DNA from 4 places in the Comamonas sp. NyZ500 genome. Region 4 is predicted to be linked to each of the others. Evidence: predicted binding sites of a transcription regulator. Region 4 holds the regulator's gene; each other region holds the start of a gene.
What was found. The regulator sigma-54, encoded in region 4, starts transcription at its own class of promoters, with help from an activator protein. The targets are predictions, from matches to a motif close to TGGCANGNAANCTGCTTT.
Positions count from the first base shown of each region.

Region 1: atzF (allophanate hydrolase) is a predicted target of sigma-54. The motif match lies at 5,752-5,769, and genes of this name have one in related genera.
Region 2: nirB (nitrite reductase large subunit NirB) is a predicted target of sigma-54. The motif match lies at 2,836-2,853, and genes of this name have one in related genera.
Region 3: glnA (type I glutamate--ammonia ligase) is a predicted target of sigma-54. The motif match lies at 1,385-1,402, and genes of this name have one in related genera.

Region 1 covers NZ_JAEIJE010000010.1:157,061-164,750, forward strand. Annotated here, with positions in the region: gene JAO85_RS16265 (3-hydroxyacyl-CoA dehydrogenase family protein) at 1-43, shown strand, start outside; gene JAO85_RS16270 (3-keto-5-aminohexanoate cleavage protein) at 56-871, shown strand; gene JAO85_RS16275 (GntR family transcriptional regulator) at 880-1,566, opposite strand; gene JAO85_RS16280 (IlvD/Edd family dehydratase) at 1,573-3,330, opposite strand; gene JAO85_RS16285 (tripartite tricarboxylate transporter substrate binding protein) at 3,442-4,455, shown strand; gene JAO85_RS16290 (LysR family transcriptional regulator) at 4,509-5,426, shown strand; gene atzF (allophanate hydrolase) at 5,804-7,591, shown strand; gene JAO85_RS16300 (GntR family transcriptional regulator) at 7,658-7,690, shown strand, end outside.
Region 2 covers NZ_JAEIJE010000004.1:268,723-276,412, reverse strand. Annotated here, with positions in the region: gene JAO85_RS09165 (CmpA/NrtA family ABC transporter substrate-binding protein) at 1-768, shown strand, start outside; gene ntrB (nitrate ABC transporter permease) at 795-1,787, shown strand; gene JAO85_RS09155 (ABC transporter ATP-binding protein) at 1,897-2,709, shown strand; gene nirB (nitrite reductase large subunit NirB) at 3,000-5,462, shown strand; gene nirD (nitrite reductase small subunit NirD) at 5,640-6,038, shown strand; gene JAO85_RS25810 (hypothetical protein) at 6,118-6,231, shown strand; gene JAO85_RS09135 (nitrate reductase) at 6,228-7,690, shown strand, end outside.
Region 3 covers NZ_JAEIJE010000011.1:99,812-107,501, reverse strand. Annotated here, with positions in the region: gene glnA (type I glutamate--ammonia ligase) at 1-1,335, opposite strand, end outside; gene JAO85_RS16830 (EI24 domain-containing protein) at 1,658-2,545, opposite strand; gene JAO85_RS16825 (sterol desaturase family protein) at 2,560-3,540, opposite strand; gene JAO85_RS16820 (polysaccharide deacetylase family protein) at 3,562-4,389, opposite strand; gene JAO85_RS16815 (YncE family protein) at 4,462-5,628, opposite strand; gene JAO85_RS16810 (hypothetical protein) at 5,646-5,792, shown strand; gene JAO85_RS16805 (phosphoribosyltransferase) at 5,909-6,433, opposite strand; gene JAO85_RS16800 (adenylosuccinate synthase) at 6,474-7,690, opposite strand, start outside.
Region 4 covers NZ_JAEIJE010000003.1:437,847-445,536, reverse strand. Annotated here, with positions in the region: gene argS (arginine--tRNA ligase) at 1-1,540, shown strand, start outside; gene JAO85_RS07800 (SPOR domain-containing protein) at 1,642-2,346, shown strand; gene JAO85_RS07795 (thiol:disulfide interchange protein DsbA/DsbL) at 2,507-3,157, shown strand; gene lptA (lipopolysaccharide transport periplasmic protein LptA) at 3,288-3,944, shown strand; gene lptB (LPS export ABC transporter ATP-binding protein) at 3,941-4,723, shown strand; gene JAO85_RS07780 (RNA polymerase factor sigma-54) at 4,869-6,470, shown strand; gene JAO85_RS07775 (aspartyl/asparaginyl beta-hydroxylase domain-containing protein) at 6,660-7,580, opposite strand.

The sequences.
Region 1 (7,690 bases), on a different contig from region 4:
CAAGAGCGAATTGCCTTCCGTGGGCGACGCTGCCGAGCAATAGGAGGAGCGCATGATGAATACACCTCTGATCATCACCGTTGCCCCCAACGGAGCCTACAAGACCAGGGAGCAGCACCCTGAGGTTCCATTGACTGCCGCCGATCTGGCACAGACCGCCAAGGAATGCCTGGACTCCGGGGCGTCCATGATTCATATGCATGTACGCAAGCCTGACGGCAAGCATTTACTCGATGCCCGCGCCTACATTGAAGCCACTGCTGCAGTGCGCAAAGCAGTGGGCCGGGAACTGGTGGTTCAGGTCACCACTGAAGCGGCACAGGTCTACCAGCCATACGAGCAGATGCGGGTTGCCCGCGAAACGGCTCCGGAAGCGATCTCTGTCGGCTTGCGCGAAATACTCAAACCTGAAGTTCCCGAAGCGGATATCCGGTCCTTCTTCTCATGGCTCAAGCAGAGCAATGTGATGACCCAGGTCATCCTGTATGACGTGGCGGACGTGCAGGCCTGGCAGCGCCTGCTTGCAAGCGGCGTCATCCCGGCAAACAAATGGTTTCTGCTTTTTGTACTGGGCCGCTACTCCGCCGGTCAGACCTCTTCGCCCATCGATCTGCTGCCGTTCCTGAATGCCCACGACGATGCCCATCCATGGGCGATGTGTGCCTTCGGCCCTCAGGAAAATGCATGCGCGATGGCTGCTGCAAGTCTTGGAGGGCATGCGCGCGTCGGCTTCGAGAACAACCTGTTCCTGAAGAGCGGCGGGCCGGCAGCAAGCAATGCCGCCTTGGTCACCCAGGTTTGCGAGGGGGCCGCAGCGCTGGGCCGTCCTCTGGCCACGGCTCACGATATTCGAGACATGTTCCTGAACTGATCAGCACTTCAAGGCAGCAGCGCCTCTTGTGTCTTCAAGTAGTGATCTCTTGGAGGCACAAGATGCTCTGCCGTCAGGCGGATCAGGCGCTCCCTCGACCCCTCCCCCTGCGCCAGCGCCGCCAGCAGCTCGTGATGCTCCTTTTGGGATTGCAGCTGACGCTCTCTGGACATCAGCGTTCCAAATCGAATCGCATGCGTTTGGCGCGCGAAGTCTTCGATGGACTGCGACAGAAAAACATTGCCGCATTGAGCAAACAAAAGCCGATGAAACTCCTGGTTGGTTCGAAAAATGCCGCGCGGGTCCTGTTGCTGGATAGCTGCGTCGTGCCCGGCCTGAATGCGCCTGAGCTGCTCCAGGGCCTCACGGTCCAGAGGCAGCGCAATTCTGCGCATCGCCTCCAGCTCGAGCAGCTCTCTCATTTCGTAGAGATGAATGACTTCATCTCTGCTGAAAGCCTTCACCATGGAACCAATGTTGCGCCTGCGCTCAAGCAGGCCAGCACTTTCCAGTTGAGCCAATGCGTCTCGCACCACATGTCGCTTGGCTGCGAACCTTTCCATCAGCTCATCTTCGACAAGACGCACTCTGGGAGCCAACAGACCCAGAACAATGTCTTCCTCCAATGTCGCGGCAATCACGGATGCACCGTCCTCGGATGGACGGCGCTCCTTGGCAAAAGCGCCCGTCGGCATATGAACTTAACTCCTTGGAATCGAACCCTTGCGCTGCGTCGCGGTCAAGAAATCAAAGTCTGCGCCACGATCGGCCTGCAAAACAGTTTTCTTGAACAGATGCGCGTAACCACGCTCTGCCACAGGAACTTGAACAGGCTTCGCATTCTGACGCATAGCCAGCTCTTCATCGCTGACCAGCCATTCAATGCAGCGCTCGCGCACCGACAGGCGAATTCTGTCCCCGGTTTGCACCCAGGCCAATGGTCCGCCAATCGCCGCCTCTGGCGTCACATGCAGGACGATGGTGCCGAAAGCGGTGCCGCTCATACGGCCATCGGAAACACGCACCATGTCTTTCACGCCTTGGGCAGCGAGTTTCTTGGGAATGGGCAGGTAACCCGCTTCCGGCATCGCCGCTGCTTTGGGACCGATATTCTTGAGCACCAGCACATCCTCGGCCTGAACATCAAGCTCGGGCGAGTCGATACGAGCGGCCAGATCCTCTGCATTCTCGAAGACAACGGCACGGCCCTCATGTTCCATCAGCTCGGGGTTGGCTGCGGACTGCTTGATGATGGCGCCTGCCGGGGCAAGATTGCCGTGCAGCACGGCAATGCCTCCCTGTGGATACAAAGGGGCATCCAAAGTCTTGACCACATGCTGCTTGAAGCCTGGGCCGGCCGCCTCCAGCTCCTCGCCCAGGGTGCGCCCCGTCACGGTCAGAGCATCCAGGTGCAGCAGGGGCTTGAGCTCTCGAAGCAGGGTATGCATGCCGCCGGCTGCATGAAAGTCCTCCATGTAGTGGTCGCCGGAAGGCTTGAGATCGAGCAACACGGGAGTATTGCGGCTCATGGCGTCCAAAGCCTTGAGATCCAGCTCGTAGCCCAGGCGACCCGCGATCGCGGCCAGATGCACGATGGCATTGGTCGAGCCGCCCATGGCCAGCAGCACGCGCATGGCATTTTCGAAGGCAGCAGGCGTGAGAATCTTGTCAATGCTCAGTCCAGCACGCGCCATGTGCACGGCCACCTCACCGGATCGCTCCGCAATTCGAATGCGGTCGGCAGTAACCGCAGGAGGAGTTGCACTGCCAGGAATGCCAATCCCCAGAGCCTCTGCAATGCAGGCCATCGTGCTGGCAGTGCCCGCCACCGAGCAGGTACCCACGCTGGCGACGAGCTGATTGTTGACGTCGGAAATTTCCTCAGCATCAATTTCTTCGGCACGAAATTTTCCCCAGTAGCGCCGGCAATCGGTGCACGCACCCACTCTTTCGCTTCTATGCGATCCCGTGAGCATGGAGCCGGTCACCAGTTGCACTGCCGGCAGTCCGACCGAAGCGGCTCCCATCAGTTGAGCCGGCACCGTCTTGTCACACCCCCCGATCAACACGACCGCATCCATGGGTTGCGCTCGCAGCATCTCCTCCGTGTCCATGGACATGAGGTTGCGCAGATACATGCTGGTCGGCTGGGAAAAGCTCTCGTGCAGCGAGATGGTCGGGAAGTCCATGGGCAGACCACCTGCCATCAGGATGCCGCGCTTCACTGCCTCGATCAATTGCGGCATGTTTCCGTGACAAGGGTTGTAGGAGCTGCCTGTGTTCGAGATACCGATCACAGGCCTGTCCAGCGCCTTGTCGGTATAGCCCGCTCCCTTGATGAAGGCCTTGCGCAAAAAGAGAGAGAAACCGCGATCACCGTAGTTGGTGAGTCCTTTGGAAATGCCGCTCGAAGCGGCTTCCGGATGAATCGTGGCTTGCTGGTCTGGCTTGTTCGTCATGGGAGGGTTAACCATTGTTGATGCACTGATTATTAATAATATTATTGATTAAAAGAAAAATCGAGCGCTCAAACAAGAAAGCGCATCCCTGAAAACCCTAAAGGAGACTTCATGAAACCCACAGAACTCGTTAATCCGGGCATGCGCCGCCGCAAGCTCATTAACCTGGTTGCAACCGCCCTCGTCGCATCTGGTACATCGGGAGCAGCCTGTGCGCAAACTGACTACCCCACCAAACCCGTGAGGCTGGTAGTTCCCTATGCTCCGGGTGGAGCGACCGATGTCATCGGCCGCGTTCTTGCCAAGCAGCTTTCAGACGCACTCGGGCAGCAGTTCGTCGTCGACAATCGCGCCGGAGCTGGCGGTAGCCTTGGTGCAGGTCAAGTCGCCAAATCACCTGCCGATGGCTACACCTTGCTGATGGGTGCATTCACAAGCCACACCATCAATGCAGCGCTAACGCCTGCTGCGACTCCTTTTGACATCCATAAGAGCTTCTCTCACATCTCGGTCGTAGGTACCGTGCCGCTGGTATTTGTGGTCAACCCCAATGTTCAGGCGAAGTCCGTCAAGGAACTGGTAGCGCTTGCCAAGGCCAGCCCCGGCAGCGTCACGTTTGCATCCGCAGGCAATGGCTCGCCTCAGCATCTCTCGATCGAGATGTTCAAGCGTCAGACACAGGTTGAAGTCGTTCATGTGCCCTACAAAGGCAGCGGACCCGCTCTTTCAGATCTGCTCGGCGGTCAGGTCAATGCCATGATTGACACCGTTCCTGCCGCACAAAGCCAGATCAAGGCAGGCAAGCTCCGGGCCCTGGCCACCACGACCAAAGAACGCGTTGCCTCGATTCCAGACATCGCTACTGCCGTGGAAGCTGGATTTCCAGACATGCAGGTCAGCTCCATGTTTGCACTTTCGGCTCCTGCAGGAACTCCAGGTGCAGTCATTCAGAAGATCAATTCAGCGCTGAAAGTGATTCTGTCCAAGCAGGATGTCAAGGACTCCATGCTCGCCCAGGGCACTATTGCTACCTACAGCACGCCGGACGAGTCGGCCAAGATCATCAACGCCGAATACGCCAAGTGGGCCCGATTGATCAAAGACAGCGACATCAAGGCTGAATAAGCGAAGATAACGGAGCTCCAGGACGCTGCAGCTCCGCTACCTATACTGCTGTGGTGGAAGCCAACCTATCAACCAAAGACCTGAGAGCGGTAGTAGCCCTGAGCCAGACCAAGAGCTTTGGTCAAGCCGCCCTCCTGGTTCACCTCTCCCAATCTGCGCTGTCGGCCCTGATTGCGCGTGTGGAAGCCCAGATCGGAGCAAGACTGTTTGAGCGCACCACTCGCGCTGTCGAGCTGACCGATGCGGGGCATGTTTTTATTGCCCATGCCCAGGAGATCTTGCGAGATACGCAGCGAGCTCTACGGGCCGTGACGGACACCGTCCAGCTCAGAACGGGATCGGTGACGGTTGCCGCACTCCCCTCTTTGGCTGCCTCGCTGCTGCCAAAGGTCTTTGCCGAATTCACGCGGATTCATCCCGGGGTACGCTTGTCCTTGCTTGATACCTTATCTGGCCCTGCGTTTGATCTCGTTCGTGATGGCAAGGTCGACTTTGCACTCACTGCAGCAGATCCCAAGCAAGAAGACCTCGCCTATGAGCAATTGATGGAGGACCAGTTCTTTCTCATCTGTCCCGATGACCACCCTCTATCCAAGCAGGCAGGTCCCGTCGCGATCGAGAACACCCTGGACTATCCGCATGTCTCCATGCCCAGTTCTGCCAGCGTCCGGCAGTACATTGATGCGGATCTGCACTCAAAAGGGCTTTATTTCGCTCCTGTCTTTGAAGTTGACCATATTGCAACCATCGGCGCCTTGGTCAGTGCTGGTCTGGGCATCAGCGCACTGCCTGAAACAGCCGTATCGCTGTTGCAAGCTGGCCGCCTTGTGCAGATTCCTTTGTCGCCCCCTGGAATTCAACGCCCCTTGGGCATGGTGATGCGCCGCCACGCACCTCGAAGCTCGGCGGCCAAGGCATTGGAGGCGTTAATCAGAGCGAGCCTGCACAACCTGGCCTCTCATTCAAGCTAGAGCACTGCTGCAGATTCCGCAAAAGAGAGAGGTCGAAGGGAATGTAAAAAATTCTCCACGAATCGTGTCGATTCTCATTGAGTCTTGTACTCGCCTCCACAAACAATCAACGGCTTAGCGCTGCGTGAAGAGGCTAGTTTTGTACCCGCTTCTCACTGAGTGTTGTACTTTCCGGAATTTTTCTCACTCAGTTTTGTATTTTCCGAGATGGCAGGTTCAGAAGCCTGGGCACAACCAACGTGGCCAGCAATTTCTGACCGACTGCCCGCTGCCTTCATAGCCGAACTGGCTGGGAACTTCGGAACGAGGATGGATTACCGCAAACTGGCACACAACCTGCTTAAACCAAGCATCTTGTATACATTTGGGTATTCATCATGCTGATTGGTTCATTTGAAGATTGGAAGCGGGCTTATCAAGAAGGCGCTGACCCTGCTGCATTGCTTGAGCAGCAGCGTCGTAGTCTGGCAAGAGATGACTCGGCCTGGATCAGCATTGCCAGTGACGCGCAATTGAAAGCGCAGTTGCTGCAACTGGAGGCACTTCAGCAAACCCAAGGCCGTGAGCGTCTGCCTTTGTACGGCATCCCCTTTGCGGTCAAGGACAACATCGATGTAGAGGGCTTTGTCACCACGGCGGCCTGCCCTGCTTTCGCCTACCAGGCACAGCGCGATGCTGTGGCCGTTCAGCGTCTCAGGCAAGCCGGGGCCATTGTTCTGGGCAAGACCAATCTGGACCAGTTTGCCACCGGTCTCGTCGGAACGCGCTCACCATTTGGTGCCGTTCCCAATACGTTTGACAGCAGACTTATTTCCGGCGGCTCCAGCTCAGGCTCGGCATCTGTGGTGGCGCGTGGTCTGGTTCCATTTGCCCTGTCCACGGACACGGCTGGATCGGGCCGCATTCCTGCGGCCTTCAACCAGATCGTCGGAATCAAGCCCACTCCCGGTGCAGTGCCCGGCACTGGTTTGGTGCCTGCCTGTCGCACGCTGGACTGCATAGGCGTTCTGGCGCTGAATGTGGCCGATAGCGCTCAGGTCCTGTCACTCATGGAAGGGCCTGACACACAGGACAGCTATGCCCGCTCACGCCCCTTCATCGCCAAACATACCCCGCTGTCTCAACTGCGCGTGGGGGTGCCTGATGCACGCAAGCTTTCCAGCGACTATGAGGATGCATTTGCTGCGTTTCTTGCACATCTGAGGCCGCAAACCGAACGGGTACAAGCCTTGCCCTTCGATGCACTGTTTGAAGTCGCCAATCTGCTGTATTACGGCCCCTGGGTGGCTGAGCGGGTTGTCGGAGCACGTGGAATATACGAACAACAGCCAGAAGCCTTGCTGCCAGTGATTCGCCAGGTTCTGGACGTACACCAGCGCTTCAACGCTGCCGATACCTTCAATGCCCAGTACCAGTTGCAAGACCTCAGACAGCAAGCCGAGAATATCTGGCAAGAATGTGATGTGCTGTGTGTTCCTAGCGCACCGCGCCACCCATCCATGGCCGAGGTGGACGCTGACCCGATCGGCGTCAACTCGGAGATGGGAACCTATACCAATTTCGTCAATCTTCTCGGTTGGTCGGCGATCGCAATCCCTGCATCGCAACTGCCAGACGGCCTGCCCTTTGGCATCACCTTGATAGCGCCGGGCTGGCGCGAGCCTGATCTGGTGCGCTGGGCTCAGCAGTTGGAAGCACAAACCAATCTGTGTGCCGGCGTTACAGGCCTTCCCGCCCAAAACGCTGGCTCACTGCCCACATGGCGGGTACCGACACAAGGCGAGACCATCGAAGTAGCCGTGGTGGGTGCACATCTGCGCGGCATGCCTCTCAATCATGAATTGCTGGCTTGTGGTGCGCGCTTTCGCGAGGAGACGAGCACCGCCTCGGACTACCGCCTGTATGCGCTGCAAGGCACAGTACCTCCCAAACCTGGAATGGCACGGTCAGACGAAGGGGCTGCCATCACCGTTGAAGTGTGGGATATGCCAATTGCCAACTTTGGCCACTTTGTAGCCGGCGTTCCAACGCCTCTGGGCATTGGTTCGGTGCAGCTGAAGGATGGACGCAGCGTGAAAGGCTTTATCTGTGAAGGCCACGCATTGACGCAGGCCCGGGACATCACCACGTTCGGCGGCTGGCGCGCGTACTGCCAGTCTCTGTGAAGCACGCTGCGGCGCACAGCCCCGTGCGCGGCGCCGCAGCCAAAGAAAAAACAAGGAGCCCATATCATGTCTTCCACCAGCCTGGCCAGCCTTGCTTAC
Region 2 (7,690 bases), on a different contig from region 4:
ACGTTTGCCGGTACCTTCCCCACCGGTACCCACGCCATGTGGATGCATTACTGGCTGGCGGCTGCGGGCATCAATCCGTTATCCGAGGCCAAGCTGATCACCGTGCCGCCGCCCCAGATGGTGGCCAATATGCGCGTGGGCAATATGGATGGCTTCTGCGTGGGCGAACCCTGGAACCATCGCGCCATCATGGATGGCATCGGTATTACGGCCAACACCACGCAGGACATCTGGAAGGATCACCCCGAGAAGGTGCTGGGCACCACGGGCGAGTTTGCGCAGAAGAATCCAAACACCTGCCGCGCCGTGATGATGGCGATTCTCGAGGCCAGCCGCTGGATCGATGCCAGCCTGCAGAACAAGACGAAGATGGCCGAGACCGTGGCCCAGAAGTCGTACATCAACACCAGTGTGGACGCCATCAACCAGCGCATTCTGGGCCGCTATCAGAACGGACTGGGCAAGACCTGGGACGACCCCAACCACATGAAGTTCTTCAACGACGGGGCCGTGAACTTCCCCTATCTGTCGGACGGCATGTGGTTCCTCACCCAGCACAAGCGCTGGGGTCTGCTCAAGGCCCATCCCGACTATCTGGCCGTGGCCAGGCAGATCAACCGCATCGACCTCTACCAGCAGGCGGCAAGCCAGCTCAAGGTCAGCGTGCCCAAGGATGTGCTGCGCACCAGCAAGCTGATCGACGGCGTGGTCTGGGACGGCAAGAACCCTGCCCAGTACGCCGACAGCTTCAAGATCAAGGCCGCCTGAGGCCGCCACCTTAACGGAGAACCATCATGGTCAGTGCCGTACTTCACTCACCGCTCGAACTCGATCCTCCGCACGATCCGCAACTGGCAGCCCAGGCGGCCAATGATGCGCTGCTCGAAACTTCAAAAGAGATAGCTGCCGGCACAGAACTTGTAAAGGCTGAAGTGGAAAAAGATATCAAACCCAAAGCGATAGTCACGGCTCCGGTTGCGGTGGCGCCCAGCCGCTTGCGCCAATGGGCTGAACAGCTATTTGCTCAGGTCCTGCCTCCGCTGCTGGGGCTGGCGCTGCTGGTCGGGCTGTGGTCGCTGGTATCGAGCAGCACAGGCAAGAGCATTCCGACCCCGGCCGAGACCTGGGAGCAGGCCCTGCAGGTGTTCAGCGATCCCTTCTACCGCAACGGGCCCAACGACCAGGGCGTGGGCTGGAATGTGCTGTCCTCGCTGCAGCGTGTGGCCCTGGGCTTCGGTCTGGCGGCACTGGTCGGCATTCCTTTGGGCTTCGTGATCGGGCGCTTCGGCTTTCTGTCGCGCATGTTCAATCCCTTGATCAGTCTGCTGCGCCCGGTCTCGCCGCTGGCCTGGCTGCCGATCGGCCTGCTGGTGTTCAAGGGCGCCAATCCGGCAGCCATCTGGACCATCTTCATCTGCTCGATCTGGCCCATGGTCATCAACACCGCCGTGGGCGTGCAGCGTGTGCCCCAGGACTATATGAATGTGGCGCGCGTGCTCAATCTGTCGGAGTGGAAGATCGCCACCACCATTCTGTTTCCTGCCGTGCTGCCCTATATGTTGACGGGCGTGCGCCTGGCCGTGGGTACGGCTTGGCTGGTGATCGTGGCCGCCGAGATGCTGACGGGCGGCGTGGGCATAGGTTTCTGGGTCTGGGACGAGTGGAACAACCTCAACGTCAAGAACATCATCATCGCCATCTTCGTGATCGGCATCGTGGGCCTGGTGCTGGAGTGGGCCCTGGTCAAGCTGGCTTCGGCCTTTACGTTTGAAGAGGTCAAGACTTAACCCACCCCTGAGCCGCGCCCTCGGGCGCGTCACTCCCTCAAGGGGGCGCCACCGGTGGCCCGGCAAAGCCGGCGCCACGGTGGCCTCGGAAAAAAGCAAGGAGTACCTCATGCATACATCTCTCAGCACCAAGTACATCGAGATCCACGGGGTGGAGCAGACCTTCAAGACCGCCAAGGGACTGTTTCCCGCGCTGCGCGACATCAATCTGAACATTGCCAAGGGCGAGTTCGTCAGTCTCATCGGGCATTCGGGCTGCGGCAAGTCGACGCTGCTCAATCTGATTGCCGGCCTGACCATTCCCACGGGCGGTGCACTGCTGTGCGCCAACAAGGAAATCAAGGGCCCTGGGCCCGAGCGTGCGGTGGTCTTCCAGAACCATTCGCTGCTGCCCTGGCTGAGCTGCTGGGGCAATGTGCACCTGGCCGTGGAGCGTGTCTTCGGCAAGCGCGAAAGCAAGGCACAGCTGGCGCAGCGCACCGATGCGGCGCTGGCCATGGTGGGCCTCAGCCATGCGGCGCAAAAACGCCCCGGCGAAATCTCGGGCGGCATGAAGCAGCGCGTGGGCATTGCGCGTGCCCTGTCCATGGAGCCCCAGGTGCTGCTCATGGACGAGCCCTTCGGCGCTCTCGACGCCCTGACGCGTGCCAAGCTGCAGGACGAGTTGCTGGAGATCGTGGCACGCACCCAGAGCACCGTGGTCATGGTCACGCACGATGTGGATGAGGCCGTACTGCTGTCCGACAAGATCGTGATGATGACCAACGGTCCCGCTGCCACGATTGGCGAGGTGCTGCATGTGGCGCTGCCACGCCCGCGCAGCCGGGTGGAACTGGCCGAGGATGCCCAGTATCAAAGCTATCGCAAGGCGGTGATCGACTTTCTCTACACGCGCCAGGGCCATGTGGAGAAGGCGGCCTGAGCCTTTTTGATTTCAAGCTGCATGGCGCCTTGGGGCGCCATGTTTGTTTTGCACAGCAATAAAGCGGCCATGCACAAAAGCAGTGCATGCCGCGGGATGGAATAGTCTCTGCAGGCTGAGAAAAGCTGGCACAGCAATTGCGTGTTGTTCAGCGTGGCCAAGGTGGGTCACCGGGGGATGGTGCAAGGCTGGACCAGAACCCACAGACAAAGACGTCTACGCGTTCATGCAAGTCATGAAGCGCGCAGACGTCTTTTTTTTTGGCTTTGCAAATGCCCACGGGGACTCAGATGAAAAAATCCAAACTGGTCATGATTGGAAACGGAATGGCAGGCGTGCGTGCGCTGGAAGAGCTGCTGGCCATTGCCCCCGATCTGTACGACATCACGGTCTTCGGCGCCGAGCCGCATCCCAACTACAACCGCATTCTGCTGTCGCCGGTGCTCGCTGGCGAGCAGACGCTCGGCGATATCGTGCTCAACGACTGGTCCTGGTACCAGGACCACCATATCCTGCTGCACGCCGGCTATACCGTGACGGCCGTCGACCGGGCCCGGCGCACGGTGCATGCGGTCAATGCCCAGGGCGAGACCGCCAGCGCCGAGTACGACCGCCTGATCATGGCGACGGGCTCCAGGCCCTTCATCCTGCCCATCCCCGGCAAGGACCTGGAGGGCGTGCTGGCCTACCGCGACATCGCCGATACCGAGGCCATGATCGATGCGGCCAAGACGTTCAAGCATGCAGTGGTGATCGGCGGTGGCCTGCTGGGACTGGAAGCGGCCAACGGCCTCATGAAGCGCGGCATGCAGGTCACCGTGGTGCATGTCGGCGACTGGCTGATGGAGCGCCAACTCGACGATCAGGCGGGCCGCATGCTGCAGAAATCGCTGGCCGAGCGCGGCATGCAGTTCTGCATGCAGGCGCAGACCCAGGAGCTGCTGGGTGACGCAGGCGGCCGCGTGCGTGCCGTGCGTTTCAAGGACGGCAGCGAGATCCCGGCCGAACTGGTCGTGATGGCCGTGGGCATTCGCCCCAGCACCGAACTGGCCGAGTCCATGCACCTGCATGTGAACCGCGGCATCGTGGTCAGCGATACGCTGCAGACCGTGACCGATCCGCGCATCTATGCCGTGGGCGAATGCGCGGCACACCGAGGCATTGCCTACGGACTGGTGGCGCCCTTGTTCGAGCAGGGCAAGGTGCTGGCCAACCATCTGGCCGAGTTCGGCATCGGCCGCTATCTGGGTTCGCTGACCTCGACCAAGCTCAAGGTCACGGGCATCGATCTGTTCTCTGCAGGCGATTTCCAGGGCGGCAGCGATACCGAGGAAATTCTCATGAGCGACCCCTATGCGGGGGTCTACAAAAAGCTGGTCATCAAGGACGACAAGCTGGTCGGTGCCTGCCTGTACGGCGACACGGTGGACGGCAGCTGGTACTTCAAGCTGCTGCGCGAGGGCCGCAGCGTGGCCGATATCCGGGACAAGCTGATGTTTGGCGAATCCAATCTCGGCGACACCGGCCACCAGGGGCAGAGCAAGGCCGCGGCCATGGCCGACGGCGACGAGGTCTGCGGCTGCAACGGCGTGACCAAGGGCGCGATCTGCAAGGCCATCAAGGACAAGGGCCTGTTCACGCTCGACGATGTGCGCAAGCACACCAAGGCCAGTGCCAGCTGCGGCTCCTGCACGGGCCTGGTGGAGCAGATCATCATGTTCACGGCCGGTGGCGACTACTCGGCGGCCCCCAAGACCAAGGCCATGTGCGGCTGCACCGACCACGGGCACCAGGCTGTGCGCGACGCGATCGCTGAGCACAAGCTGCTCAGCACCGATGCGGTGTTCCGCTTCATGGAGTGGCGCACGCCCAATGGCTGTGCCTCCTGCCGTCCGGCCGTCAACTACTATCTTGTAAGCACCTGGCCCAAGGAGGCCAGGGACGACCCGCAAAGCCGCTTCATCAACGAACGCAGCCATGCCAACATCCAGAAAGATGGAACCTACAGCGTGATTCCGCGCATGTGGGGCGGTGAGACCACGGCCTCCGAGCTGCGCCGCATTGCCGATGTGGTGGACAAGTACCAGATCCCCACGGTGAAGGTCACGGGCGGTCAGCGCATCGATCTGCTGGGCGTGAAGAAGGAGGATCTGCAGGCCGTCTGGAACGATATAGGCATGCCTTGCGGCCATGCCTATGCCAAGGCGCTGCGCACGGTCAAGACCTGCGTGGGCAGCGAATGGTGCCGCATGGGCACGCAGGACAGTACCCAGATGGGCAAGGACCTGGAGCGCGCCATGTGGCGCATGTACGCCCCGCACAAGGTGAAGTTCGCCGTCAGCGGCTGCCCGCGCAACTGCGCGGAGTCCGGCATCAAGGATGTGGGAATCATCGGCGTCGATTCGGGCTGGGAGATGTATGTGGGCGGCAACGGTGGCATCAAGACCGAGGTGGCGCATTTCTTCACCAAGCTCAAGACCGCCGAAGAGGTGATGGAGTACACGGGCGCCTTCATGCAGCTGTACCGGCTGGAAGGCTGGTATCTGGAGCGCACGGTGCACTACATCAATCGCGTGGGTCTGGACTATGTCAAGCGCCGCATTCTCGACGATGCCGAGGGCCGCAGGGCGCTGTGGCAGCAGCTGCAGTTTGCACTGGATGGCGAGCCCGATCCCTGGTTCGAAACCGACAAGGCATCCGTGGATACGCGCCAGTTCCAGGCTCTGCCTGCTGATGTGTCAGTTGTTGCCTGAAACCGAGAACCTCTTTCAATTTTTCAGCAATTTACGAACCTGGCGCGGCATAGCCAAGGGACGGCGAGCAAGGGCCTGGGCGGCCCCGCCGCCCCGTAGTGAGGCCGTCGTCCCCCTCCCGCGAAGCGAGAGAGGGGGAAGCCGCAAAGCGGCTCAGGGGGAGCTTAGGAGATGTAAATGAGCGAATGGATTTCTATCTGCACGATGGACGACATCCCCGTGCTGGGAGCACGCCGCGTGGCGCGTGCACAAGGGCTGGATGTGGCCGTGTTTCGCAATGCCGACGATGAGGTGTTTGCGCTGCTGGACCGCTGCCCGCACAAGGGCGGGCCGTTGTCGCAAGGCATTGTGTTCGGGCGCAGTGTGGCCTGCCCGCTGCACAACTGGACGATTGCACTCAGCACCGGCGAGGCGGCGGCGCCCGATGAGGGCTGCACGCCTTATTTCAGCGTGCGCGTGGAGAACGGCGAGGTGCAGCTGCGCGCCGACGAACTGGCCAGCCGCGCCCTGGAGCAGACCCGCCCGCATGCCGGTCCCGCACATTGCGCAGCCAGGTCCGGCTGTGCTGCGGCCTAGCGTCTTGATTGATATGAGTTGAGTAGCAGCATGCGCTTGATAGCCGGGCGCTGCGGCGCAATTTCACTGAAAGTCTGCCATGCATGAGACCCGATCCACCTGTCCCTATTGCGGTGTCGACTGCGGACTCGCCTTCGGCGGTCCGCGTAGGAGTGAATCTGAACGCCGCCGCCTCTCTCTGGTGACGCCATGAAAGAAACCAAGTCCACCTGTCCCTATTGCGGTGTCGGCTGCGGCGTGGTCATCGAGTCCGATGGCCTGCAGATTACCGGCGTGCGCGGCGATCCCGAGCATCCTGCCAACTTCGGGCGCCTGTGCACCAAGGGCAGCACGCTGCATCTGACGGCAGCTCCTGCCTATGCTCAGCAGGGCCGTTTGCTGCAGCCCATGCGCAGGCTGGAGCGGACATCTGCGCCGCAGGCCGCGAGCTGGGATCAGGCCCTGGATGAACTGGCGGCGCGTATCGCCGGCATTCGCGCCGAACATGGGCCAGATGCACTGGGTTTCTATCTCAGTGGCCAGCTGCTGACCGAGGACTACTACGTCTTCAACAAACTGGTCAAAGGCCTGCTGGGCACCAACAATCTTGACACCAATTCGCGCCTGTGCATGAGCAGCGCCGTGGCCGGCTACAAGGCCACATTGGGCGCTGATGCACCGCCGGCCTGCTATGAGGACATAGATCTGGCCGGCTGCCTGTTCATCACGGGCAGCAATATGGCCTGGGCGCATCCCATTCTGTTCCGGCGTGTGGAGGAGGCCAGGGCGCGCAATCCGCAGCTCAGGATCATCGTGGCCGATCCGCGCCGTACCGAGACCGCCGAGCTGGCCGATCTTTATCTGCCGTTGCAGCCGGGCAGCGATGTGATGCTGTTTCACGGTCTGCTGCACATCATGTTGTGGGAGGGCTGGACGGACAGCGCCTTCATCGCGCAGCACACCAGCGGCTTTGCACAGCTCAAGGAACTGGTGCGTGAAGCCACGCCCGAGAAGGTCGCTGCCATCTGCGGCCTGCCCGTGGCGGACCTGTACCGGGCGGCGCGCTGGATGGCGCTGGGCGGTGCCGAGGAGCCGACGGACGTGCGTCGTCCCACGCTCAGTCTGTACTGCCAGGGTCTGAACCAAAGCCGCAGCGGCACGGCGAACAACGCCGCGCTGATCAATCTGCATCTGGCAACGGGTCAGATCGGCAGGTCTGGCGCCGGGCCCCTGTCGCTGACGGGTCAGCCCAATGCCATGGGAGGACGCGAGGTGGGCGGACTGTCCAATCTGCTCAGCGCGCATCGTGATCTTTCCAACGCCGCGCACAGGGCCGAAGTGGCGCGGCTATGGGGTGTGGAGTCGATTCCGAAGCAGCCCGGAAAGTCCGCGCTGGAGATGTTCGAGGCCGCTGCCGACGGCCAGATCAAGGCCTTGTGGATTGCCTGCACCAATCCCGCGCAGAGCATGCCCGAACAGGCTATGGTGCGCAGGGCGCTGGAGCGTGCCGAGCTGGTGGTGGTGCAGGAGGCTTTTGCCGCAACCGAGACCACGGCCTATGCCGACTGGTTGCTGCCTGCCTCCACCTGGGGCGAGAAGCTGGGCACGGTCACGAACAGCGAGCGGCGCATCTCGCGGGTGCGCGCTGCCGTGGTCGCGCCGGGGGCGGCACG
Region 3 (7,690 bases), on a different contig from region 4:
GTAGGCATCCAGCATGCTGTCGGAGAACACACCGCCCTTGGTCAGGAACGCACGGTCGGCGTCCAGGGCTTCCAGAGCCTGATCCAGGCTGTGGCAGACGGTAGGCACCAGCTTGTCTTCCTCGGGAGGCAGGTGGTAGAGATCCTTGGTCGCGGCTTCGCCGGGATGGATCTTGTTTTCCACGCCGTCCAGGCCGGCCATCAGCAGAGCTGCGAAACCCAGGTAGGGGTTCATCAGAGGATCGGGGAAGCGGGCTTCCACGCGACGAGCCTTGGGATTGCTGACGTAAGGAATACGGATGGAGGCCGAGCGATTCTTGGCCGAGTAGGCCAGCTTCACGGGCGCTTCGAAGCCGGGAACCAGACGCTTGTAGCTGTTGGTGCCGGGGTTGGTGATGGCGTTCAGCGCACGAGCGTGCTTGATGATGCCGCCGATGTAGTACAGGGCGAAGTCGGACAGGCCGGCATAGCCGTCGCCGGCAAACAGGTTCTTGCCATCCTTCCACACGGACTGGTGCACGTGCATGCCGGAGCCGTTATCGCCAGCGTAGGGCTTGGGCATGAAGGTTGCCGTCTTGCCGTAGGTGTTGGCCACGTTCCAGATGATGTACTTCTGCAGCTGTGTCCAGTCGGCACGCTCGACCAGGGTCGAGAAGCGTGTGCCGATTTCGTTCTGACCGGCGCCGGCCACTTCATGGTGGAACACTTCGACAGGGATGCCGACCGCTTCCAGCAGCAGGGACATCTCTGCACGCATGTCCTGGGTGCTGTCGACAGGAGGAACGGGGAAGTAGCCACCCTTGACGCGAGGACGGTGACCACGGTTACCGGTTTCGAACTTGGTGCCGGTGTTCCAGGGAGCCTCGTATTCTTCGATTTCGAAGAAGGGGTTGTGAGGCTCTGTACCCCAGCGCACGCCGTCGAAGATGAAGAATTCGGGTTCGGGACCGAAGTAAGCGGTATCACCCAGGCCGGAAGCCTTCAGATAGGCTTCGGCACGCTTGGCGATGGAGCGGGGATCGCGGTCGTAGGCCTTGCCATCACCGGGTTCAATCACATCGCACTGCAGAATCAGTGTGGTTTCTTCGAAGAAGGGATCGATATTGGCAGTGTTGGGATCGGGAACCAGCTGCATGTCCGAGGCTTCGATACCCTTCCAGCCGGCAACGGAAGAACCGTCGAAAGCATGGCCCGAGGCGAACTTGTCCTCGTCGAAGTGCGACACGGGCACGGTCACGTGCTGTTCCTTGCCGCGGGTATCGGTAAAGCGCAGGTCCACGAACTTGACCTCGTTATCCTGCACCATCTGCATCACGTCTGCAACGGTCTTCGCCATTAGATCTCTCCTGCCAACTTTGGCTGATCAAATAAAGAATGAATAGTATCTAGCAGTTTGCGTGCCAACTCGAACTCGGCGCCTCACAACAACATCTGCGCACCGAAACCGAGCCTTGGTGTAAAGATATTCGGCACAAGACATAGGCACTTACCAGAGCTGCATCTGCAAACTGCACCAAACAGACGCGCATTGTCTCACTGCCAGAGCACGCCTCACAATTGCACCATCTTGGTGAATATCATTGCACCAAGATGGTGCAATTTGGAAATAGGATTGTTTTTGGTGCATGACACCTGATTCGTCCTGTTGCAGACGCTTCTCAGCGAGCCACCGAAGCTGCACCATCCGAATCATCTGCACCAGGTGCAAACGGGACCTGCGGGTCGGCAGCACTTGGCATGGTCTGCGCCCTCATTTGCTCCAGCGCCGCCAGGCAGAAGTGAGCAAACCACAGTGCAGAGAAGGCAAACACCAGCGCATAGATCCAGATCGCAATCGGAACCAGAATCCAGAAAGCGGCCAGGAACAGCAGCCCGGAAATCCAGACCACACCAGGTGCTGCGCCCAGATAGCCGCAGATCACACCCATCAGAATGAGCGACGTGCGGTGACGGGCAAACAGGGCCCGGCGCTCGTCCTTGCTGGCATGCTCGGACAAGGCGTCAAATGCCATGACCCTGTAGGTGAGCCATCCCCAGATCAAAGGCGCCACCACCAGCATCAGCGGCGGGAACACCCATAGTGGCAGAGTGACAAACAAGGCCAGCAGCGCAATCAACGTGGAGCCGCCCGACCAGACCAGGCTGGCTACGGTGGAACCACCATGCTTTTTCTCGAGCCCGACAAAGCGTTTCTCGGCCACCAGCTGTGTCAGCACAGGCGCCATGAACAGGCCCACCAGCAGCAAAACCAGCACCACGAGTACCGGCATTGCGCCCAACACCACAAAAATGGAAGCCACCACCTCCGAGGCATACCCAAGGCCCAGCCCCTGCAGCCATAGCCATAAGGAATGCAGCCAGCCCACCCCGTCCAGCAGGCTTTGCACCTTGAGGACCGCATCGGCCCAGAAGAAGTAACCCAGAAGCCAGGCCATCAAGGCCATGGCCAGCAGCGGCAGGAGTGACCAGACAATGACCCGCTTATGCAGGCAATACGCCATGGCACGCCAAAAAGAGTCGAGTAGCAAGCTCATGCTGGCAAGCATACTCAAGGATTGACTTATGCGCGACCCATCAATCGCAGGACAGCCAGCCACTGCTGCGCCCAGAAGCCACGGCCATAGTCGCGCAATTGACCTTTTGCATTCGCTTGCACCTGATCGCGAATGCCCGTGGGGTCATAGCGCAGATCAAAGTTGGCCGTGCCAAACAATATGTCCCACCAAGGCAACAATACGCCGAAATTGTTGCCATGCACCTTCTTGTTGCGCACGGGCGCCATGGGTTCGTGGCCGATACCGATGGCGTGGTGGCGGCGGTGAAAGCGTGGACTGATCCACAGGCGCTCGCCCAGCTGGCCAAACCAGATGCGCACGTTGGCATGCTGAAAGCTCTCGCTGAGCTGGGTCAGGGCCACGATGGCCACGAACTGCCCCGGAGCCACGCCAATCAGCTGTGCCACCAGCACGATGATGGCGTCATGGATCACGTCGTCGAGCAGGTGATTGCGGTTGTCGCTCCACACCGTCATCTGGCGCTGCGAGTGGTGCACGGCATGCAGCTTCCACCACCAGGTAAAACCGTGCTGGCCTCGATGAATCCAGTACTCGACCAGATCGAAGACGACCAGATACATCAACAGGCTGACCCAGGCATTGTCCGTCACACCCGGCCAAAGGTCGTCAAGGTGAAAGCCCGGCAAGCCCCAGACATGAAGCTGGCCCATGAGCGAATTCCACAGCGGCTCCGTCGTGAAGAACAAGGCCAGCCTGAACAGTCCCAGCCGATGAATCAGCGTATAGAGGATGTCCACACGAATCGCCTGACGGTCCACCACGGGCTCGACCGGCCTCCAGCGCTGCAGCGGCACGATCACCGCGACCATGACCGCTATCTGCAGCAAGCCCACCAGCAGCCAGCCTGTGGCCGTGTAGCCATCTTCGAGCAGGTTCGCCATGCCGAAATGGAACAGAAACGGCTGAACCACGCCTTCAAACAAGCGTTGCTGTGCCTCTCCAAACATCTGAACCAACCAATCCACAACTCACTCCTCTTGCTGCACTCAGCGGTGCTGCGCAATCCAGCCCTGGTACGCCGGATGCTCGGCCAGCGTACGAAAGCAAAAACCCTTATCCAGCAGACCGACGATCAGAGGCTCCAGCACCGCCGGGGCCCAGGGATCCTGGCGCGACCAGATGCCGAGGTGGGCCAGCAAGATATCGCCGCCGCCTATGTTTTTGAGTGCCTGGGCCAGCAAGCGTTCATTCGGATATTTGTCGCTGGGCAGCTCGTCGCCCAGAAAGCCTGCCGGCGCCCAGCCCACATGCTGAAAGCCACCCTGCTGCGCTGCGGCAATCAGCGCGGGCGATGTCTTGCCGCCCGGCGCACGATACAGCGGCAAGGTCTTGCGACCCGTGATCTGGGTCAGCCGCTGGGCGGAGCGCGCAATCTCCTGGCGATATTCATCGGCAGATACCACAAAGCTCTGACCGGCTCTGGACCCGGCCGAGGGCTTGACCTTGAAGTGCGTGACCTGACCCGAGGCCTTGTCGCGGATATCGGCCAGCCAGTACATGTGGTCGAAGGTATGGGATGCGAGCTGGTGGCCTTCGTCGGCACGCGCCTTCCACCAGGGCGCCCAGAAGTCGCCCAGACTGCTGCCCCCCTCCTTCGTGGCCTCATTGGCCGCAAAGAATGTGACGGGAACCTTGTGCTTTTGCAGCACCTGGGCGACAAGCTGGGCTATGCCCATATGCCCGGTGTCGAAGGTCAGGTAGACCGCCTTGGAGCAAGCGCCTGAAACCATCTTCTTTGCCGCTTCGACAGCGAAGGCTGGAACGGCAGACAGGCCGCCGACCAGCGATCCAAGCATGAAACAACGTCTTTGCATCCACCCTCCTTGAGGTGGTCAACACGGAGACCAAGCCATCCCTGCCGTTTCGATGCAGCAGGGACAAGCACCTTAGCGCGCGGCGTGGGACAGCGTCCAGACACCGTGAGGCGACTTGCCCACGTTGACCTGATTGACCACCTTCTTCTCCACCGTGTCGATCACCGACAACTTGCGCGCCCAGCGCGAGGCCACGAAGATGTAGCGGCCGTCAGCCGAGACATCCATGCAGTCGGGGCCGCCAGGCGCCGGGTAATTGGCAACGACCTGGCTGCTGACCATATCGATCTTGCTGATGGTATTGGCCACGCGATTGCTCACGTACAGATGGCGATCATCGCCGGCAGCGCGGAAGGCATGCGCTCCGGCAGCCGTCTTGATCTGACCCAGGCTGCGTGGCTCGGCGCCGGTGATATCGAACACCTCGACACCATCGCCGCCCGTCAGGCCGACAAACAGCTTTTTGCCATCAGGGCTGCCATAGACGTCCGCAGGCATGGGGCCTGTGGGCACGCGGGCCTTGATGGTCTGGGTGGCGATATCGATGGCCACCAGGGCGTCGCTGTCCTGCATGGTGGAGTACAGCGTCTTGCTCTGCGCGTCGATGAACAAATGGCTGGGCGTCTTGCCGGTGGAGACGCGCTTGACCAGAGTCGGCGTCTGCGTGGCCGCATCCCAGCGGTAGAAATCGATGTGGTTGAGGCGGTTGGCTGCCGTGACGAACCACTTCATATCCGGCGAAAAGCGCAGGTGGTATGGGTCCACGATATCGCGGATCACGCGCTGCACGGCACCCGTGCGCGGATCCACCAGAGTCAGCGAATCGCCCAGCGCATTGGCCACCACCAGCGACTTCTCGTCTGGCGTCAGATACAGGTGATGAGGCTCCTTGCCCGTGGGAATGCGCGACTGCTCCTTCCAGGTCTGCGGATCGATCACGCTGATGGATGCATCCAGGGAGTTCAGCACGAAGATGGGCGTTGGGCCTTGCACTGCACGCGCAGCCTGTGCGGGCTTGACAGCGGCGGGCGACACAGGTGCACCGGTTGCAACTACCGCCGCGGGCGCGACCACAGGAGCGGCAGCGACCGCCGGAGCGGCTGCCTTGGCAGACTTGAAACCGGGCAAGGCCGAAGCCCCCAACCATGCCGCGGCGCCCACGCCCACGACCAATGCCACAGCAGCGCCAGTGCGCCCAATAGAAAGACGTCCCACAACCACCACCTTCTCAGAATCCATGCAGTGTAGCTGCGCCAATGCAGCCGCTGCCAACACAAGCCTTCTGGTTTACAAAGCTTGTTGAAATGCCGCGCCAAGCTTGCCTGATCGGCGCAGGCCGCATCATGACAACAATTCAAAAACAGGAGCAGCTAGCTCCTGCTTTTATTACGGTACAGCTTTAAAAAAGCTTGAAACCGTTGGAATAAAGGCACATGACGCTCATCGATTGATGAACATCATTGCTCTATAAAAAAAGGAGCCCCAAAAGGGCTCCTTTGCCAACGTCGGTGACGGGTCCTCAGACCTTCCACTTCTCCGCCAGCTTTTCGGGATTCAGCGTGTCATAGCCTTCGAAAGGCTGGTGAATCCAGGGGTTGGTGGCCAGGAAGTCCACCGAGTAGTCAGGCTCGAAGGTCGACACGCCCTTGGTCCAGATCACGGCGCTGCGCAGCTCCGTAATAGGTGCGTAGTTGGTCTTGAGCATGGCGATCACGGCCTTGAGCGTGGCGCCCGAGTCCGCCAGATCGTCCACCAGCAGCACGCGGCCGGAAATATCACCCTTGGGCGTGGCGATGAAGCGGCCGATGTCCAGATGGCCCTGCACCGTGCCGGCTTCGGCGCGGTAGGAGCTGGTGGACATGATGGCCAGGGGCTTGTCGAAAATGCGGCTCAAGATGTCGCCGGGACGCAGACCACCGCGTGCCAGGCACAGGATGGTGTCGAATTCCCAGCCGGACTGGTGGATCTTGATGGCGAGCTTTTCGATGAGACCGTGGTACTCGTCGTAGCTCACATACAGGTGCTTACCGTCTTCTGTCAGCATGGGCACAGTTCCTTTGAAAGTTCAGTAAAACCCGGCCCGATCAGGCGGCGCTGTACGGGTTGTGCATCAGGATGGTGTGGTCGCGGTCGGGGCTGGTGGACACCATGGCAATGGGCACACCGGTCACTTCGGCGATACGGTCCAGATAGCGGCGAGCGTTCACGGGCAGCTTGTCGTACTCGGTCACGCCCACGGTGGAGTCGGTCCAGCCAGGGATGGATTCGTAGATGGGCTTGCAGCGCTCGATATCGTCCGCGCCCAGAGGCAGCAGGTCGATCTTCTCGCCGTCCAGCTCGTAGCCCACGCACAGTTGCAGCTCTTCGATGCCGTCCAGCACGTCCAGCTTGGTGATGCACAGGCCGGACAGACCGTTGATCTGGGCCGAACGCTTGAGCAACGCAGCATCGAACCAGCCGCAGCGGCGCGAACGACCGGTGGTCACGCCCTTCTCTGCGCCCACGGTGGACATGACCCAGCCGGGAGTGCCTTCCTTTTCCCATTCCAGCTCGGTGGGGAAGGGACCGCCGCCCACGCGGGTGCAGTAAGCCTTGGTGATGCCCAGGATGTAGTGCAGCAGACCCGGGCCCACGCCAGCGCCTGCGGCGGCATTGCCGGCCACGCAGTTGGACGATGTGACATAGGGGTAGGTGCCGTGATCCACGTCCAGCAGCGTGCCTTGCGCGCCTTCGAACAGCAGGTTGCCGCCTTCGGCGTGAACGGCATTGAGCTCGCGCGAAACATCGGCAATCATGGGCTTGATCAGCTCGGCATGACGCATGGCTTCTTCGTACACGGCGTCGAACTGAACTTCGCCGTCCTTCATGTAGGGAGCCAGGCCGGCGCCGAAGTCGAAGTTCTTGGAACCCAGCACATTCACCAGAATGTGGTTGTGCAGGCTCAGCAGCTCGCGCAGCTTGGTGGCGAAGCGCTCGGGGTGCTTCAGGTCCTGCACACGCAGGGCACGGCGGGCGATCTTGTCTTCGTAGGAGGGGCCGATGCCCTTGCCGGTGGTGCCGATCTTCTGCACGCCACCCTTTTCGCGGGCCGCTTCACGGGCCACGTCCAGAGCCTGGTGGAAAGGCAGGATCAGCGGGCAGGCTTCGGACACGCGCAGACGCTCACGCACTTGCACGCCGGCCTTTTCCAGACCTTCGATTTCTTCAAACAGCTTGCCCACGGAGAGCACCACACCGTTGCCGATGTAGCACTTCACACCAGGGCGCATGATGCCGCTGGGAATCAGGTGCAGAGCCGTCT
Region 4 (7,690 bases):
CGCCCTGGGCGAGCAGCTCAAGACCGCGCTGGAGGCTACAGCCGCCTTCCAGCAGTGGGTGGATGCGATTGAAATCGCGGGTCCGGGCTTTCTCAACATTCGCCTCAAGCCTGCTGCCAAGCAGGAGGTGGTGCGCGAAGTGCTGGCGCAAGCCCAGAAGTTCGGCTACCAGGCCGATCGCGGTGAAAACATCCTCGTCGAGTTCGTCTCCGCCAACCCCACCGGCCCTCTGCATGTGGGCCATGGCCGCCAGGCTGCGATCGGCGACGCCATCAGCAACCTCTATTCCACCCAGGGCTGGAAGGTTCACCGCGAGTTCTATTACAACGACGCGGGCGTGCAGATCGACACCCTGACCAAGAGCACCCAGCTGCGCGCCAAAGGCTTCAAGCCTGGTGACGAATGCTGGCCCACCGACAGCGAAAACCCGCTGGCCAAGAATTTCTACAACGGCGACTACATTGCCGACATCGCCAAGGCTTTCCTGGCCAAGGAAACCATCAAGGCCGATGACCGCGAGTTCACCGCCAACGGCGATGTCGAGGATTACGACAACATCCGCCAGTTCGCCGTGGCCTATCTGCGCAACGAGCAGGACAAGGACCTGCAGGCCTTCAACCTCAAGTTCGACGAGTACTACCTCGAGTCCAGCCTCTATGAAAACGGTCATGTCGAGGCGACGGTCAACCGCCTGATCGCCAACGGCAAGACTTATGAGCAGGACGGCGCGCTGTGGCTCAGGTCCACCGACTACGGCGACGACAAAGACCGCGTGATGCGCAAGACTGACGGCGGCTACACCTACTTTGTGCCCGATGTGGCCTATCACATCCAGAAGTTCAAGCGCGGCTTCACCAAGGTGGTGAACATTCAGGGTACGGACCACCACGGCACCATTGCCCGCGTGCGTGCCGGCCTGCAGGCTGCCGATGTGGGCATCCCCGAGGGCTACCCCGACTACGTGCTGCACACCATGGTGCGCGTGGTGCGCAACGGCGAAGAGGTCAAGATCAGCAAGCGCGCCGGCTCCTACGTCACGCTGCGCGATCTGATCGAGTGGACCAGCAAGGATGCCGTGCGCTTCTTCCTGCTCTCGCGCAAGCCCGACACCGAGTACACCTTCGACGTGGATCTGGCCGTGGCCCAGAACAACGACAACCCCGTGTACTACGTGCAGTATGCCCATGCGCGCATCCAGTCCGTGCTGCGCGCCTGGCAGGAGGCCGGCGGTGCAGGTCTGGCGGCACTCAAGGATGTGGACCTGTCCGCTCTGGAAGGCCCGCAGGCCCAGGCGCTGATGCTGCTGCTGGCCAAGTACCCCGAGATGCTGACTGCTGCTGCCGAAGGCAACGCACCGCACGACGTGACCTTCTATCTGCGCGATCTGGCCTCCAGCTATCACAGCTACTACGACGCAGAGCGCATTCTGGTGGACGACGAAAAGGTCAAGCTCGCACGTCTGGCCCTGGTCGCTGCCACGGCCCAGGTGTTGCACAATGGTCTGGCGGTGCTGGGTGTGAGCGCACCCGAGCGCATGTAATCCCAGTTTCCTGTCCATCGATCACCTTGCCGGCCTTGCCTGTCAGGGGGCGATGGATCTGAGAATGGAATAACTGAAGCAGAAAGCGTTAAGCGACTGATATGAAGAACCAGCAACGCGGTGGAACCATCCTGGGGCTTATCTTTGGCATGGTCATCGGTCTGGCTGCGGCCCTGGCCGTGGCCATCTATGTGACCAAGGTGCCGGTGCCCTTCCTCAACAAGGGTGGAAACAACACTCAGCGCGATGCGGCCGAGGCCGAGCGCAACAAGAACTGGGACCCCAACGCACCGCTGCAGAGCCGCCAGCCTGCACCGCCCCCGGTGACACCACCAGTTCCCCCGAGCGACGTGACGGTGTCGCCGCCCACACCTGCGGTACAACCTACTGCAACCGGCGGAGTCACCACGCCGCCGCCACCCTCTACGCCGGAGAAGCCTGCCAAGCCTGCATCGGGTGATCCGCTGGGTGACCTGGTCAAGGAGCGCTCCGCCGCCGCCGACAAGGCAGACAAGGCGCGTGCAGACAAGGAAAAGGCGGCCGCGCAAACGGCATCCTCTTCGGACTCTGCGTTCAACTACTTTGTGCAGGCCGGTGCTTTCCGCGGCCAGAGCGAAGCGGAAGCGCAGCGTGCCAAGCTGGCCATGCTGGGCTGGGAGTCGCGCATCAGCGAGCGTGAGCAGAATGGCATCACCGTTTTCCGCGTGCGCGTGGGGCCGTTCAGCAAGCGTGACGATGCCGAGCAGCTCAAGGGCAAGCTCGACGGTGCGGGCGTGGACTCGACTCTGGTGCGCGCGGCCAGATAACAAGACCCCTGAGGCGCTGCGCGCCGGGGGACTGCAGCGTAGCTGCGGGGCGGCCCTTGCTTGAGGCCTCTGGCTTGTGCCATTGGTAGTTTTGACAAAGCTGAACTTTTTTGGGCCTGTTGGCTCTGATACTGCAGACCTGATACAGGAGTTTGTTTAGATGAAACGTCGCGAATTCTCTCTGGCTGCCTCGGCAGCTGCTGCCGGTGCCCTGAGTCTGGGTGCCTCCTCCAGCTGGGCCCAGGGCGCTGCGCCCAAGGAAGGCAAGGACTACATCAAGCTCGGCAAGCCCGCCAGCGTGAGCGCGCCGGCCGGCAAGGTCGAGGTGGTCGAGTTCTTCTGGTACAGCTGCCCTCATTGCAATGCCTTCGAGCCCCAGTTCGAAGCCTGGGCAAAGAGCCAGCCTGCCGATGTGGTAGTGCGCCGCGTGCCCGTGGCCTTCAATGCCTCTTTCGTGCCTCAGCAAAAGCTGTACTACGCTCTGGAGGGCATGAACCTGCTGCCCCAGCTGCACGCCAAGGTGTTCCGCACCATCCACGTGGATCGCAATCTGCTCAAGACCGACGACGCCATCTTTGACTGGGTCGGAAAGCAGGGCGTGGATCTGGCCAAGTTCAAGGAAGTCTACAACTCCTTCACCGTGGCCAACCAGGCGCGCAAGGCCGCTCAGCTGCAAAACGAATATGACGTGGAAGGCGTGCCCGCCATGGGTGTGGCCGGCCGCTACTACACGGACGGCACCAAGGCCGGCAATATGGACAATGTGCTGCGCGTGGTCAATGCGCTGGTCGCCTCCAGCCGCAAGGCCTGAGATCAGGCAGCAGACGTCAGTGACGTTTGACGCCCAGCAAGCCCGCCGTCGTGCGGGCTTTTTTGTGGGTGTTTTTTACGCAAGTTGCAAAAAGGGAATGACTACAATGGATGCAAGAAACGTGCCTTCCATGAAAAAAACACTCCTACCTCTTGCGCTGGCCTGCGCCCTGGCAGCAGCGACCGGCATTGTCCATGCCGAAAAAGCCGACAGCGCCAAGCCCATGAATATCGAGGCGGATGCGTTGCGTCATGACGAGCTGCAGCAGACCAGTGTCTTTACTGGCAATGTGGTGATGACCAAGGGCTCCATCGTGCTGCGCGGTGCTCAGCTCGATGTGCGGCAGGACGCCGAGGGCTATCAGTACGGTGTGATCAAGGCCGAGGCCGGCAAGCGAGCGTTCTTCCGTCAGAAGCGCGATACCGTGGCCGGTCAGCCCGAGGAGTTCATCGAGGGCGAAGGCGAAGTCATCGAGTACGACGGCAAGGCCGATATCGTCAAGTTCATCCGTCGTGGCGAGATGCGCCGCTACCGTGGCGGTCAGCTCAGCGATCAGGTCACGGGCTCCATCATCGTCTACAACAACATCACCGACGTCTATACCGTCGATGGCCAGAAGACCAGCGGCGGCCTGCCGAGCTCCTCCGTGGGACAGGGTGGCCGTGTGCGCGCCATCATGGCGCCCAAGGACGGCACCCCGGGGGCACAGCCCAAGCCTGCAACACCTGCCACGCAGCTGCGCCAGAGCATGACGCTGGGCGGTGAGAAAGCCGACGAGAAGAAATGAGCGAGCCGACTTTCTCCAGCAGCCGCAGCGGCGAGTCCGACAGCCGCCTGGAGGCCAAGCATCTGGCCAAGTCCTACGGCAGCCGCAAGGTGGTCAAGGATGTGTCCCTGTCCGTGCAAAAAGGCGAGGTGGTCGGTTTGCTCGGCCCCAACGGTGCGGGCAAGACCACATCGTTCTACATGATCGTGGGCCTGGTGCGCAGCGACGGCGGCGAGATTTTCATCGACGGCCAGCCGGTGGGCGGCATGCCGATTCACCAGCGTTCGCGCCTGGGCCTGTCCTATCTGCCCCAGGAAGCCTCCATCTTTCGCAAGCTCAGCGTGGAAGACAATGTGCGCGCCGTGCTGGAGCTGCAAAAGGACGAGCAGGGCAAGACGCTGACGCGCGACGAGATCGAAAAGCGCCTCACGGGCTTGCTGCAGGAGCTGCGCGTAGAGCATCTGCGCCAGTCACCGGCGCTGGCGCTGTCCGGCGGTGAGCGCCGTCGCGTGGAAATTGCCCGCGCCCTGGCCACGCAACCGCGCTTCATTCTGCTTGACGAGCCGTTTGCCGGCATCGACCCGATCGCGGTGATCGAGATCCAGCGCATCATCGGCTTCCTCAAGGAGCGCGGCATCGGCGTGCTGATCACCGACCACAACGTGCGCGAGACGCTGGGCATCTGCGACCACGCCTTCATCATCAGCGACGGCCATGTGCTGGCCGAAGGCACGCCCGAGGAGATCGTGGAGAACGCCGATGTGCGCCGCGTCTATCTGGGCGAACATTTCAGAATGTGATGACCCCCACGCTCCCTCACTTTGTGTGGTCGCTGTCCCCGGAAGGGGCCCTGACCGGCTGCGCCGGGGTTTGCCCTGGGGCGGCCCGGCGGCAAGTCCATAGCACTGCGCGCGTTTGCGATGATTGTCTGGGAGCCGCGCCTCGATGAAGCCAGGTCTCTCGCTACGCGTTTCGCAGCATTTATCGCTTACGCCGCAGCTGCAGCAATCCATTCAGCTGCTGCAGCTCTCCACCCTGGAGCTGGCGCAGGAAGTCGAGCAGATGCTGGTCGACAACCCTTTTCTGGAACGTGCGGGCGATGAGGCAGAAACTGCGGGGGATGCTCCTGTAGATGTAGCTGCTAGCGCCAGTGAATACAGCACTTCAGATGGTATTCATGCTGAAAGAGATGCATCGCAAGCGCAACAAGCTACTGAAACGGTAGCGGAGACATCAAACCCCGAAACCCCGGAAACGCTGAACTGGGAGGCCGACGGCATGGACGGCCAGGACGGGGAATGGGGCGGCGAATCCAGCAGCGAGTGGGATACGCCCTCGGCCAGCAGCTCCACGCGCAACCGCGACGGCGATGACGAAACCGATGCCATCGATCTGGCGCGCGAGCACCAGAGCCTGACCGACTTTCTGCACCGTCAGGCGCTGAGCCTGCATCTTGGTGCGGCGGACATGGCTGCACTGCGCTTTCTCATCGAGTCGCTCAGCGACGACGGCTATCTCGAGGATTCCCTGCAGGAGTTGGCGCAGAGCCTGGCTGGCGACGACTTGGAGGAGCGCGAGGAGCTGGAGCAGCACTTTGCCATTGCGCTGAAGCTGCTGCAAAGCCTGGAGCCCGTGGGTGTGGGCGCGCGCGATCTGGCCGAGTGCCTGCAGCTGCAGCTGCGCGATCTGATCCGCACGGCCGAGGACGAGGGCACGACCGAGGCGCATATGAGCCGGCTGCTGCTGGCGCAGGCCATCTGTGCCCAGCCCATGGACCTGCTGGCGCGGCGCGATCTGCGCAAGCTCACCAGCCTGTGCGGTGCGCGAGAGGAGCAACTGCGCGAAGCCATGGCCCTGATCGCCAGGCTGGAGCCGCGTCCGGGGCGCCGCTTTGTCGACGTGGAACGCCATATCGTGGTGCCCGATGTCATCGTGCGCCCGGTGCGGTCCGGCTCGGGCCGGGTGGACTTCTCCGTGCAGCTCAACCCCGAGGTCATGCCGCGTCTGCGCGTGCACGACATCTATGCCGGCGTGCTGCGCCGCCACAAGAACAGCGACGGCCATGCGGCGCTGCAGCAGCAGCTGCAGGAGGCGCGCTGGTTCATCAAGAACATCCAGCAGCGCTTCGACACCATCTTGCGTGTTTCCGAAGCCATCGTGGAGCGGCAGAAGAACTTCTTTGTGCATGGCGAGCTGGCCATGCGCCCGCTGGTGCTGCGCGATATCGCCGACACCCTGGGCCTGCACGAGTCCACCATCAGCCGCGTGACCACGGCCAAGTACATGGCCACGCCCCAGGGCACTTTCGAGCTCAAGTATTTCTTCGGTTCGGGCCTGGGCACGGAAACCGGCGGCAGTGCTTCCAGCACGGCCGTGCGTGCGCTGATCAAGCAGTTTGTCGATGCCGAAGATGCCAGAAAGCCGCTGTCGGACGCCAAGCTGGCCGATATGCTCAAGGAGCAGGGCATCGAGTGCGCGCGCCGCACCGTTGCCAAATACCGCGAGCAGCTCAAGATACCGACGACCACGCTGCGCAAGGCGCTGTAGGGCACCGCAGAAACAAGAAAGCCGCTGATGCATCGCACAGCGGCTTTCTTGTTCTGCATTTAGGGCGGGAGCCTTGATAAGGCATTCCTCAAGCAAGGGGCAGCGAGCAAGAGCCGCCCTTGCGGCGATGCTGCCGTCCCCCTTGGGGGCGCCCGGCCAGGGGAAGGCGCGTAGCGCCTCAGGGGGTTATCAAGAAACCAACCACCAGATAAACCAGACCAGCACGCCGATCATCAGGCCGAACTTGAGGATCTTGTAGAAGGTCGGATTCCAGTCACGGAAGGCACGGCGGTACTTGCCCGCATAGAACGAGATCTTGAACAGCTTGCTGATCATGCCGCGCGGATCGCCCTCGTTGTTGGGCGAGCTGGCGGCGGCCACCACGTTCTTGCCCAGCCAGTGATTGAGCCACTGGGCAAAGCCATTGGTCATGGGGCGCTCCACATCGCAGAACAGCACGATGCGATTGCCTTCCGAGCGGTTCTCGGCCCAGTGCATAAAGGTCTCGTCGAAGATCACGCCTTCGCCTTCGCGCCAGCTATAGGGCTGGCCGTCGACCTCGATCATGCAGCGGTCGTCGTTGGGCGCCAGCACGGCCAGGTGATAGCGCAGCGAGCCCGCATAGGGGTCGCGGTGCAGATTGAGCTTGGCGCCGGGCGGCAGCTCGGCAAACATGGCGGCCTTGACGCTGGGAATCGATTTCACCAGGGCCGTGGTCTTGGGGCAAAGCTCCATGGCCGAAGGGTGAGCGTCGCCGTACCACTTGAGGTAGAAGCGCTTCCAGCCGGTCTTGAAGAAGGAGTTGAAGCCTGCGTCATCGTTATTGGCGGCGGCCTTGATCTGCATGTTCTTTTGCAGATTGACGGCTTCCTCGCGGATCTCGCGCCAGTTGGCCTGCAGCGGCGCCAGCTCGGGGAAGGTGCTGGTGGGCAGATAGGGCGTGCGCGGCACCTTGCTGAACATCAGCATGAAGACGTTGAACGGCGCTGTGAACGTGGAGTGGTCAAACAATTGCTTGACCACCTTGTGGCGCACCTTGCCGCGCAGATGCATGTACAGCCCGCAGCCAAAGAAGAGCAGCACCAGTGCCAGAACGATAATTTTTGCCATAAGGGCCAATTTTACCGGGGGCACCCCGGCGGCCACCATGGGGGCAGGTCAAACAGAACCGGGGTAGGGGAATATCAAAAGCAATAGCTGCCGGCGCTTGACGGCCAGGC